2 regions of the Peribacillus sp. NPDC097198 genome follow, and region 1 is predicted to be linked to the other one. Evidence: riboswitches for the same ligand, from Rfam matches in the RefSeq annotation. Region 1 holds a riboswitch; the other holds the start of a gene.
What was found. A riboswitch is a leader RNA that binds a small molecule or an ion and turns the genes downstream of it on or off. The one in region 1 is predicted to bind S-adenosylmethionine.

Region 2: linked by a shared signal. The riboswitch ahead of mtnK (S-methyl-5-thioribose kinase) and the one ahead of ACIQXQ_RS15235 (sugar ABC transporter substrate-binding protein) in region 1 are both predicted to bind S-adenosylmethionine.

Annotation. Positions count from the first base shown of each region.
Region 1 is NZ_JBIWDO010000008.1:74,137-79,365, forward strand. It holds gene ACIQXQ_RS15220 (hypothetical protein) at 1-167, shown strand, start outside; gene ACIQXQ_RS15225 (ABC transporter permease) at 228-1,241, opposite strand; gene ACIQXQ_RS15230 (sugar ABC transporter ATP-binding protein) at 1,243-2,745, opposite strand; gene ACIQXQ_RS15235 (sugar ABC transporter substrate-binding protein) at 2,813-3,928, opposite strand; SAM riboswitch class I at 4,042-4,148, opposite strand; gene ACIQXQ_RS15240 (GTP-binding protein) at 4,238-5,229, opposite strand, start outside.
Region 2 is NZ_JBIWDO010000004.1:345,418-350,646, forward strand. It holds gene ACIQXQ_RS09475 (lmo1851 family serine protease) at 1-554, shown strand, start outside; gene mtnA (S-methyl-5-thioribose-1-phosphate isomerase) at 1,080-2,126, opposite strand; gene mtnK (S-methyl-5-thioribose kinase) at 2,139-3,344, opposite strand; SAM riboswitch class I at 3,416-3,568, opposite strand; gene ACIQXQ_RS09490 (carbon-nitrogen family hydrolase) at 3,642-4,424, opposite strand; gene ACIQXQ_RS09495 (pyridoxal phosphate-dependent aminotransferase) at 4,525-5,229, shown strand, end outside.

The DNA.
Region 1 (5,229 bases):
ATAAAGAAAAAGAAATTTATCTTTACATGAAGTCACTATACAACACTGGAGGACAGAATACCCAAGACGCCATCACGGAAAAGGCGAGTAACAAATTCGAGATTACACAAGAACAGGCCGGTACGATTTATATGCAGTATGAAATGAAGTTATCCAAGCCCAAATGAAAAATTCGCCACACTGAAACAAAAGACCAGCAATCATGGCGACTGCTGGTCCTTAATGTTTCAGTGTTTTTGTTTATAATAGGTCACAGCCAAGGCAAGGGCGAGAACTGCGCCTTTCACGATGTCCATTGCATAATATGGGACCGACATCATGATTAGCCCATTTTGCAGAATTCCAATCAAAACGGCCCCGATGAACGTTCCGAAAGCATTCGGTTTACCTGCTCCTAGAACAGAAGAACCAATGAAGGCCGCCGCCACCGCATCCATTAAATAGGGAGAACCTGAATTGATTTCCGATGTCATGACACGGGAAGCAAGGACGATCCCGCCGATAGCAGCGAACAGCGCCGACAGAAGATAGGCCACTACTTTATATTTATTGACCGAGATTCCCGAAAGTCTAGCCGCCTCCTTATTTCCGCCAATGATGTACATATAACGGCCATGCTTCGTGTAGGTCAAAAAGATATGAGTCGCAACGACAATGACGCCCATGATCAGGATAATCCAAGGCACTTGTCCGATTTTGGCGAAAAATGGGCTGATTAAACCTGTAGCGAATGTTCCATCAGGCATCACCATGTTTTGTGAAACCGTGGCCCCTTTTGTATAAGTAAGGGCAAGCCCTTGAATGATGAACATGGTCGCCAATGTCATCAGCATGTCCGGGATCCTTAACTTTACAATCATGAATGAATTCAATGCGCCCACCACAAGCGAAGCACCAATGGCCGCTATTATCGCAATCAACGTATCCTGGGAAAACCAGACAAACATCGAGATGACGATGGCATTGGCTAATGAGGCAACGGAGCCAACTGACAAATCGAAGCCGTCAACCGTCAAGGAAATCGTGATCCCGATGGCGATGATTGTCACGATGGAGATGGAACGTAAAATGTTAATAAGATTATTCGTTTGAATGAACGATGGATTCGCAATAGCAAAAACCGCAATCAAGATGATGATCGTCAGAATCGTTCCATATTTATAAAAGAATTCGAACAGATCAACTTTTTTCCTGGCTGGCGTTGTTGGTTTCTCTGTAAGAACCGGAATTGGTGTACTCATCCTATTTGCCCCCTGTTGAGTAGAATAGTAGTTCTTCTTCATTTGTCTTGCTTGTCTCTAGCTCCTTGACCATCCTTCCGTCATATAAAACATAGGTCCTGTTTGTGATTCCTATGATTTCGGCCAATTCGGATGATGCATAAATAATCGCTTTCCCCTTTTGGGCTAACTTTGCGATCAGTTCAAAAATATCCTTCTTGGCCCCGACGTCGACGCCTTTTGTCGGCTCATCGAATATGTATACATCCGCATCAGCCAATAACCACTTTCCGATGGCGATCTTTTGCTGATTGCCCCCTGATAGGTTTTCGACCTTCGCTTCCTCTGAAGGCGTTTTGATCCCAAGAGTGGCTATCAGGTCTTTCGCCTTTATCTTTTCTGCCTGGCGATCGACGAAGCTGAATGCCTTACTGAATTTCCCGACACTTGCAGCAGTCAGGTTCGTAGTAACAGACTCCTGTACGAGAACGCCTTCTTTCCTCCGTTCTTCGGGGACTAGTGCCAAGCCGCTCTTCACAGCATGATGGGGCGTTTTCAGAATAAGCTTCCTTCCATTCAATACAACTTCCCCCGTTATAATGGCCGTATGACCGAAAAGCGTTTTACAAAGCTCCGTTTTCCCTGCCCCGACAAGGCCCGCTAAACCGACTATCTCACCGGCCCTCACATGAAGACTGACATCTTTGACTTTATCGGCATCCGACAGTCGGTTCACTTCAAACATCACCGCACCTATCTCGGCATTCACGACGGGAAACTGTTCTTCCATTGACTTTCCAAGCATCTGCTCAATCACTTCGTTTTGTGTGATATCACTGATTCTACTGCGCCTCACACTCTTCCCATTTCTCATGATTGTAATGTCCTCACACACTTCAAATATCTCGGGTAGACGATGAGAAATGAAAATAATGCCTACACCACGTTGCTTCAGCTCATTCACAATCCGGAATAGTTCCGTTGTTTCCGTATGGCTTAACGGAGCAGTCGGCTCATCAAGAATCAAGAATTTACATGCGGTTGAAACGGCCCTAGCTATCAAGACCATCTGCTTTTCGGCCAACGTAAGGTCCCTTACCAGTTTTTTCGAAGACACATGGATGTTCATTTCTTCCAAGATTTCCGTCGCTTTTCTATGTAATTCCTTCCACTTGATGATTTGTTTTCTCCCCATGTTCTGTACGGATTCATTCAGCATCACGTTCTCCGCAACCGTTAAATAAGGAATGAGGGCCGTATCCACTTCCTGATACACAATTTGAATGCCAGCTTCCTGTGCCGACTTTGGCGAACGGATATCCTGTACCTGGCCATTTAGAAAAATGTCGCCGGTATAATGGACATGAGCTCCTGATAAGACTTTCATTAGCGTCGATTTCCCTGCTCCATTTGCGCCGACCAATGCATGTGCTGTTCCCGACTGTACTGAAAAATCAACTTCACTAAGCGCTTTTACACCTGGAAACTCAATCGATATTTGTTTCATTTCTAGTTGAATGCCCATGTCCAATCCCTCCCATTAAACAGACACTCTCTTCAACTTGAAAGAGAGTGTCTACTGATTCTGATCGTTACTTCTTATAATGTTCTTTCAATACTTTCATCCAGTCTTCTTCAAATTCCGTTGATACTCCCCAGCCTTGAACAATGCCGGATAGATTGGTCATGTTGACAGCGTCCTTCGATGATTGAAGCTGTTTTTGAGATATCAATGATGCTTCTAAATCATAGGTTTGCGGCGTTTCTTCCCCCGCTAGTTTTTTCGCTAGCAGTCTCATATTCACTGCACCAATCAACTTCGGATCAACCGCTGCGGTATACGACCATGAGCTTCCTTTTGTTTGAATCTCCTGAAGGTCAGCATTGGACACGTCAATACCATAGATTTTCACTTCATCGCGCCCCGCTTCTTTTATCGCACGAGCTGCTCCGATAGCGAATGCATCCCAGGTTGCGAAAATTGCGTCTATTTTACCTTTTGGATACTTGTTCAACATCGCCGAGACGGCATTTTGCGTCTGGACCGAAGTATCTGAAGATGCCACTCCGAATCTTTCAATTTCATGAATGCCAGGATTTTCTTTCAGCTTTTCTTGATACACGGCATTTCTTCTCACCATAGGAGGGAAACCATCTACCCAAAGGTATGCAATGTTCGCTTCGCCTTTTTGCTCTTCAATCAATTTGTCAAAAGCAAGAGTTGCCAATGCTTCGTCATCTTGTGAGGTTACTGTTACCCCATCAATTTTCGTTAAATCGCCGATGGAATCGAATGTGACTACGCTTTTCCCTGCATCAACCAACTTTTGTACGTCATTCACTGTCGCTGCATCATCACCATGGGAAATGATATAGCCATCATAGTCTTCCTCCAGAGCCTGAGCGATGGCGTCATGGAATTTAGCCGTATCGCCATTGGCCGTAAAAGTATCTACTTGGAAGCCAAGTGCTTCTCCTTCTTCTTGCGCCCCTGCTAAGTATTGGGCAGTGTGATCATCGCCGCCAATTTTACGAATGACTTTAATTTTAGCTCCCTCGCCTTTCGCAAATCGCTCTGGAACATTTTCAAAAGATACCTTTTCCTCTTTTTTCGCTTCCCCTGTACTTTGTCCCGAAGAACACCCCGTCAAAAGCAACGCCGAAGCGATGACTGAAACGAAAGCTCCTTTTAAAATTGATCTTCCCATTTTAATTCCCCCTATTTTTTACATTATTCTTATCTGTTAGCTCGGCATAAACACAAAATAAAAACCTCTCTAAAATAGAGAGGTTTAATCAGCTGGTTTGCAGACTTATCCCTCTCTTATCTGTCAAAACATTTCTGTTTTGCAGGATTTAGCACCAATTCCTAATTGGAACGGTTGCTGGGCATCGTAGGGCCAGTCCCTCCGCCACTCTTGATAAGAGAATATAATGTGTTACGTTTCGTTATGGTAAGTACCACTTTATAGGGATATAGTCATTAAGTCAATAGTTTTTAGAATATTTTAAATGTTTTATTTTCCTTGCAGTTTCGCCAGGCGTCTTTTCTCGATTTTTTCAAGGCGTTCGAATTGGCGCAGTTTCACTTCGAACAGGGTAATCGGATCACGGTAGACTTCAGGATTTTGTCTCATATGTTCCAATGTAGCCTGCTGTTCTTTGATTTCGGCTTTCGTCTGTTCGATATTTTTTTCAAGGATGGAAAATGGACTGCGGTAGAACAGGGATATGTCACGTTCCAAGGATTTTTCGAACAATCCAAACTGAGTAAGGAATCTGTCACTGATCATATCGGCAACATCCTGGAAGTCTTCATTTTCCAAGAACTTCTTATATCGATTGTACATATTCGCTTTATTTTGCGGAATGGCACCAAATAGCTTCCCGGCTCCCTTAAGAATCAACTGAGATGGGGTCCTTCTTAGTAATATATTTACATTTTCTATCCGGATGCTGCTTGTCATCCGGTCCGCATCACGGCGCCAGTCATCCAAGACCCGGAAGTCCCCGGCCAGTACAATACGTTCTTCTTTGTATAGCTCATTGAAGCCTGCGCTCATCTCATCCATGAACTGTTGGCTTTGCGTGAATTCTAACTCAGATGTAGCAATCCAGTCTTGAAGCGAGCGGAAATACTGCGGCATGATTTTATCGGATATAAATGCCTGGATCCGATCGTTCATTTCCTGATTCAACTGTATATGCACTTGGCTAAAGTCACTATTCTCAGATAATGTTTTAGAGCAATCACGCAGTAATTCAGGAATTCGTGTGGAAAGCTGTTTTTTCACTTCTTCTTTTAATAAGCGATAAGATCTTGTAATGTTTTCGGTTTTTTCTTTTTCCAAATCAGTCAACTGATTCGTAGCGCCATTCAACTTCACTTCCATCTGTTCATTCCAAGAAATCGAATGCTCGCATTTCCGTTCATTCGCTGCCCGTTTTTCTAATAGATAGGATAAAGTTTTACGCGTGAAGGCAAGGAGCTTCTCCGCCCTCATTTCCT
Region 2 (5,229 bases), on a different contig from region 1:
TACCAGTGGTCGTATTAATTGATGATGGAAGTGCAAGTGCATCTGAAATCGTTGCCGCCGCTGTTAGTGAATCTGCGGGTATTCAGCTTGTAGGGGTAAAATCATTCGGGAAAGGGACCGTGCAAAAAGCCGCAGACTTTGATGATGGTTCCAACTTTAAGTATACAGCACAAAAATGGCTGACTCCGAAAGGCAATTGGATCCATAAAAAAGGGATTGAACCGGATATAAAAGTCAAGCTTCCCGAGTATGCCAATCTTCCATATATCTCTCCTGATAAAGGATTGAAAGTATCGGATTCCTCGAGTGAAGTAGAAGCAGCGGAGAAAATGCTGAAAGAAGCCGGGTATAATCCAGGAAAAGTGGATAAGTATTTCGATGAAGAAACAAAGGTAGCGGTCAAGGAATTCCAAAAGGATCATAAGATCAAAGAAACAGGTGTCATTAAAGACGATACAACCGTTAAATTGATGGAAGTCATTAGGGATAAAATCCTTAAAAATGATACTCAAGTGAAAAAAGCGGTGGAAGTATTGAAAAAGAAAATCAAATAATCTTTTATAAAAACAAGCGGCCTATCAGCAAGCATTTATTGCTGATGGGCCGTTTTTCGTATGCTTGACTTAGGTGTGTGTGTAATCCATAAGGTGACCATGGAAGAAGTACCAATGGGTGGGGAATGGAAGGGTATCCATGATGAAGTAGAATTTGAAGAAAACGAGCGGTAAACCCTGCTTGAGGAACATGAACTTTCATACAAGGCTAAGAATGATTACTACCGAAAAGCGGCAGAAAAATCAAAGAAGGCTAGATGCCACTCTGACTAAATTCTGCGATTATATCTATCAAAAAGAACCTCGTCAGAATAAATATAACAGGAGCAACTGAATGGGTTTCCAAGGTTAATCGTGAAAAGAATGAAGGGGCTGTCTAATAAGTCCTTATTCCAGTGAATTTCGCAAAAACAAAGAGGCAGAAATGTTGTTAAATCAACGTTTCTGCCTTTTACTATTTATTCAATTTCGGTGTGTAATTACACCTTTTGGGACAGCCCCTTGATTAATCCTTTATAAATAATTTCATTTTACAAAAAGCGGGATATTACTCCTGTAATCAGGTGAAATGATGCCATTTTCGGTAATGATGCTTGTAATAAGAGAATGGGGCGTAACGTCAAAAGCAGGATTGAATGTCTTCACATTTTCTGGTGCTATCCTGACTCCTTGTATAGAAGTGATTTCATCCCCATTCCTTTCTTCGATTGGGATGGAGATACCCGACTCGAGAGATAAATCGAATGTACTTGATGGTGCTGCTACATAGAAAGGAATATCGTAATGCTTAGCTAATATCGCCAAACCCAATGTACCAATTTTATTGGCTGTATCACCGTTTGCCGCAATACGGTCTGCTCCGACTATAATGGCTTCGATTTTTTTATGATGAATGGTGTGGGCTGCCATATTATCCGAGATTAATGTAACGTCCACTCCAGCTTGCATAAGTTCCCATGCGGTGAGTCGTGCCCCTTGCAAGACAGGTCTCGTTTCACAGGCATAGACCTTTATAGGAAAGGTTCTTTCCTGGGCCAGGTGGAAAGGTGCGAGGGCTGTTCCGTACCGTGCAGTGGCTATCCCCCCAGCATTACAATGGGTTAAAATAGAATCACCCTCGTTGAATAAAGACAATCCGTATTCACCAATTTTTCGGCACATCTCCACATCCTCTGAAAATAGCTTTTTTGCTTCAGCAACAAGAGCGCTTTTGGCTGAAGCGATGCTATTGGCTGCTTGTAGAGTATTCTCCATTCTTTTCAGTGCCCAAAAAAGGTTGACCGCTGTTGGTCTTGAAGAAGCGAGTGTAGTAACATGTTTCGTGACATTGTGTTTAAATTGCCATAAATCCGTGGTATTTTCCTGGATTGCACCAAGAGCAACGCCAAATGCTGCAGTTAGCCCGATAGCGGGGGCACCACGGACCTTCAAGGTCAAGATGCTGTCATATACATCTTTAACCGTAAAAAGTTCAATGAATTCTATTTTTGATGGCAAGGCCTGTTGATTCAATAAGGTAATATGGGTATCATTCCATTGGACGGAATAGGGTAGTGGCGTTGTAGTTGTCATATGTATATCTCCTTATAGGGCTGAATAGGAAGGCAATGTATATTGCTTTACGGCTTCTATCACTGCTGGAATATTCAGTTCTTTCCGATTTTTGATTATATGGGCCCCGATTTTCAAGGTAGCCGTTTTAGCTGTAATTCTAGTTTCTTTATTCTCAATGCCATTTAAATCAGCAACATGAGATAGGCCAATGGTTCTTCGAATTAGTTCACATCCTGCAAAGCCATATGCATCACCTTTAAACTTGTTGAGTACATATGGAAGATAACCTTCGATCTTACTGTAAGGACTTTTATTTTCAGAATTCCACAGGTTCGTATATGTTTCTTCAAATGTATTCCAAAATTCCTGAAGATGAGTAAAGATTTCTTCCTTCCCAGTGGCCTCGCGTGTTACTGCCTGGAATAGGAGATTCGCCATGTATTGTCCAAGGTCAAATCCAACAGGACCATAAAAAGCGAATTCAGGGTCAATTACCTTTGTTTCTGTATCACTTGCAAATATACTTCCCGTATGTAAATCGCCATGAAGAAGGGCCTCCTGCTCGGATTCGAAGCTTTGTTTTAACTTAGCCACTTCCAGTATTAAATCAGCATCTTTCCATATAGACTTGGCAGCCTCCAGCAACTCAAGCTCAAACTCGCCTGGATGTTCCTCCAAAAAAGGATCCGTGAAAATGAAAACCTCAGTAATCTTGCAGAGTTCTGGATTCGTGAAGTTCCGGGCAACCTCTTTTTTCGCTGCCGGTTCCAAATGAAAATCAGACGTATAAAAAGCGGTCTTTGCAACAAATTCACCAATGTGTTTGGATAATAGAGGGAAATGATCTCCTTCAATTAATCCGGTCCGGGCGATTTTCAAGTGTGATAAATCTTCCATGACGGTGATTGCAAGCTGTTCATCAGAATAATAGACTTGTGGGACAAGTTCGGGACAATAGCTTCTGAATTGAATTAATGCATTCGCTTCGATAGCCGATCTTTTTAAAGTCAATGGCCAGCTTTCACCAAGAACCTTTGCGTAAGGAACTGCTTGTTTGATGATAACTCCTTTATTTGTTACGGGATTTGTAACGTGAAAAACATAATTTAAATTTCCGTCACCGATTTCATTACATAGTAATGAGTCATCTGAATGCAGTAACCCAAGTTTCTTCGTTAGGTCAATTGCCGTTTCGTTTGTCAATAGCTTGAAATTTGATGGTTGAGTCATTGTTATCCCTCCAAGTACATTAAAAAATATGAAAAAGCCCCTTTCCCATAGAAAGAGGCAGAAGCTTCACTTCGAACCTCTTATCTCCCAGAAAGAATTCTTTCTGGTGGATTTGGCACCGTGCTCTGTGGATATAATCCGGCGGAATTCCCGCCCCATTTCACAATGGTATTACAGTCGGTTGCTGGGCTTCATAGGGCCTTTATCCCTCAGCCTGCTCTTGATAAGAGTATTGTATTTATTTTCAGAAAATTAATCTCGAATGAATGATATCAATATTTCAAATAGTTTGTCAATGGTAAATTAATAAAACTCCGGCCGCCGATCTTCGAAAACGGGTATTTTATTTCTTGCTTCTCCTACTTTTTCTAAGTCAAGGGTGCCGAGTAGAAGTTCTTTTTCTTCACCAGCCTCACAAATGATTTCTCCCCACGGGTCGATGATGATGGAATGTCCGGCAAAATGATTATTTCGGTCAGAACCGGAACGATTCACAGCCACAACGAAGGCTTGGTTTTCTATTGCCCGGCTGATTAACAGTGCCCTCCAATGATGGAGCCTAGGCTTTGGCCACTCGGCGGTCACGAAGATAACCTCCGCACCTCGTACCGTATGGGCCCGTTGCCATTCCGGAAAACGGATATCATAGCAAATGAATCCGGCGCAAATCTTTTCATCGAGGGAGAATAAGCCGTCTTTTTTGCCAGGTTGTAAGTAATGGTGTTCATCCATCAATTGAAACAGATGGAGTTTATCATATTCTTTAACCAGTTTGCCTTCTTTATCGATGATGAGCATTGTGTTATAGATGCCTTCCTTAGTTTTCTTTGCAATCGAGCCACCGATTATGTTAATTCGGTGTTTTTTTGCAAGGGCTTTTAGAAAGGTAATGGTTTGTTCTGCTTCTTCGTCTGCAATTTCATGTAATCTCGTTAAGTCATAGCCGGTTGTCCATAGTTCCGGCAGCATGACGATGTCCGGTTTAGACTGTACAGCTTTTTCAATCCATTGTTCTGCCACCTGGAAATTTATATCTGGCTGTCCAAAGGCAATGTCCATTTGTAAACAGGCGATTTTCCATTTCATCATTTAAAACCTCCATATGTAAAAAAGTACTTTACAAGATTAAGATAAACATATATCATTTGTGACTATAATTTCAAGAAATTTCAGAGAAGGTGCAAAGATGGTGCAATTCGAAAAATCCAGACTTCTTCAAGAGCTTCCAAAGCAGTTTTTTGCTTCTTTAGTCGAAAAAGTTAATAACATAACATCAGAAGGCAAGGATGTCATTAATCTTGGGCAGGGAAATCCAGACCAACCGACTCCTGAACATATCGTGAAGAGCCTGCAGACAGCAGCAGGAAATTCCATGAATCATAAATATTCTCCTTTTAGGGGGCTTCCCTATTTAAAAGAAGCTGCGGCCCTCTTTTATGAACGTGAATATGGCGTCAAGCTAGATCCTAAAACGGAAGTGGCGATTCTTTTCGGTGGAAAGGCTGGTCTAGTCGAATTACCGCAATGCTTGTTGAATCCAGGCGATACAATTTTAGTGCCTGATCCGGGCTATCCAGATTACCTGTCAGGTGTAGCGTTAGCCCAAGCTAAAACGGAAATTATGCCCTTGACCGAAGAAAATGATTTTCTTCCCGATTATAAGGAAATAGATAAAGAGGTTTTTGACAAAGCGAAGATGATGTTCTTGAATTATCCCAATAATCCCACAGGAGCATCGGCGTCAGCAGAATTCTTCGAAGAAACGGTTTCCATGGCAAAAGAACACTCGATATGTGTGGTCCATGATTTCGCATATGGTGCAATTGGGTTCGATGGGAAAAAACCGGTAAGCTTCCTTCAAGCAGAAGGATCAAAAGAAGTGGGGATAGAA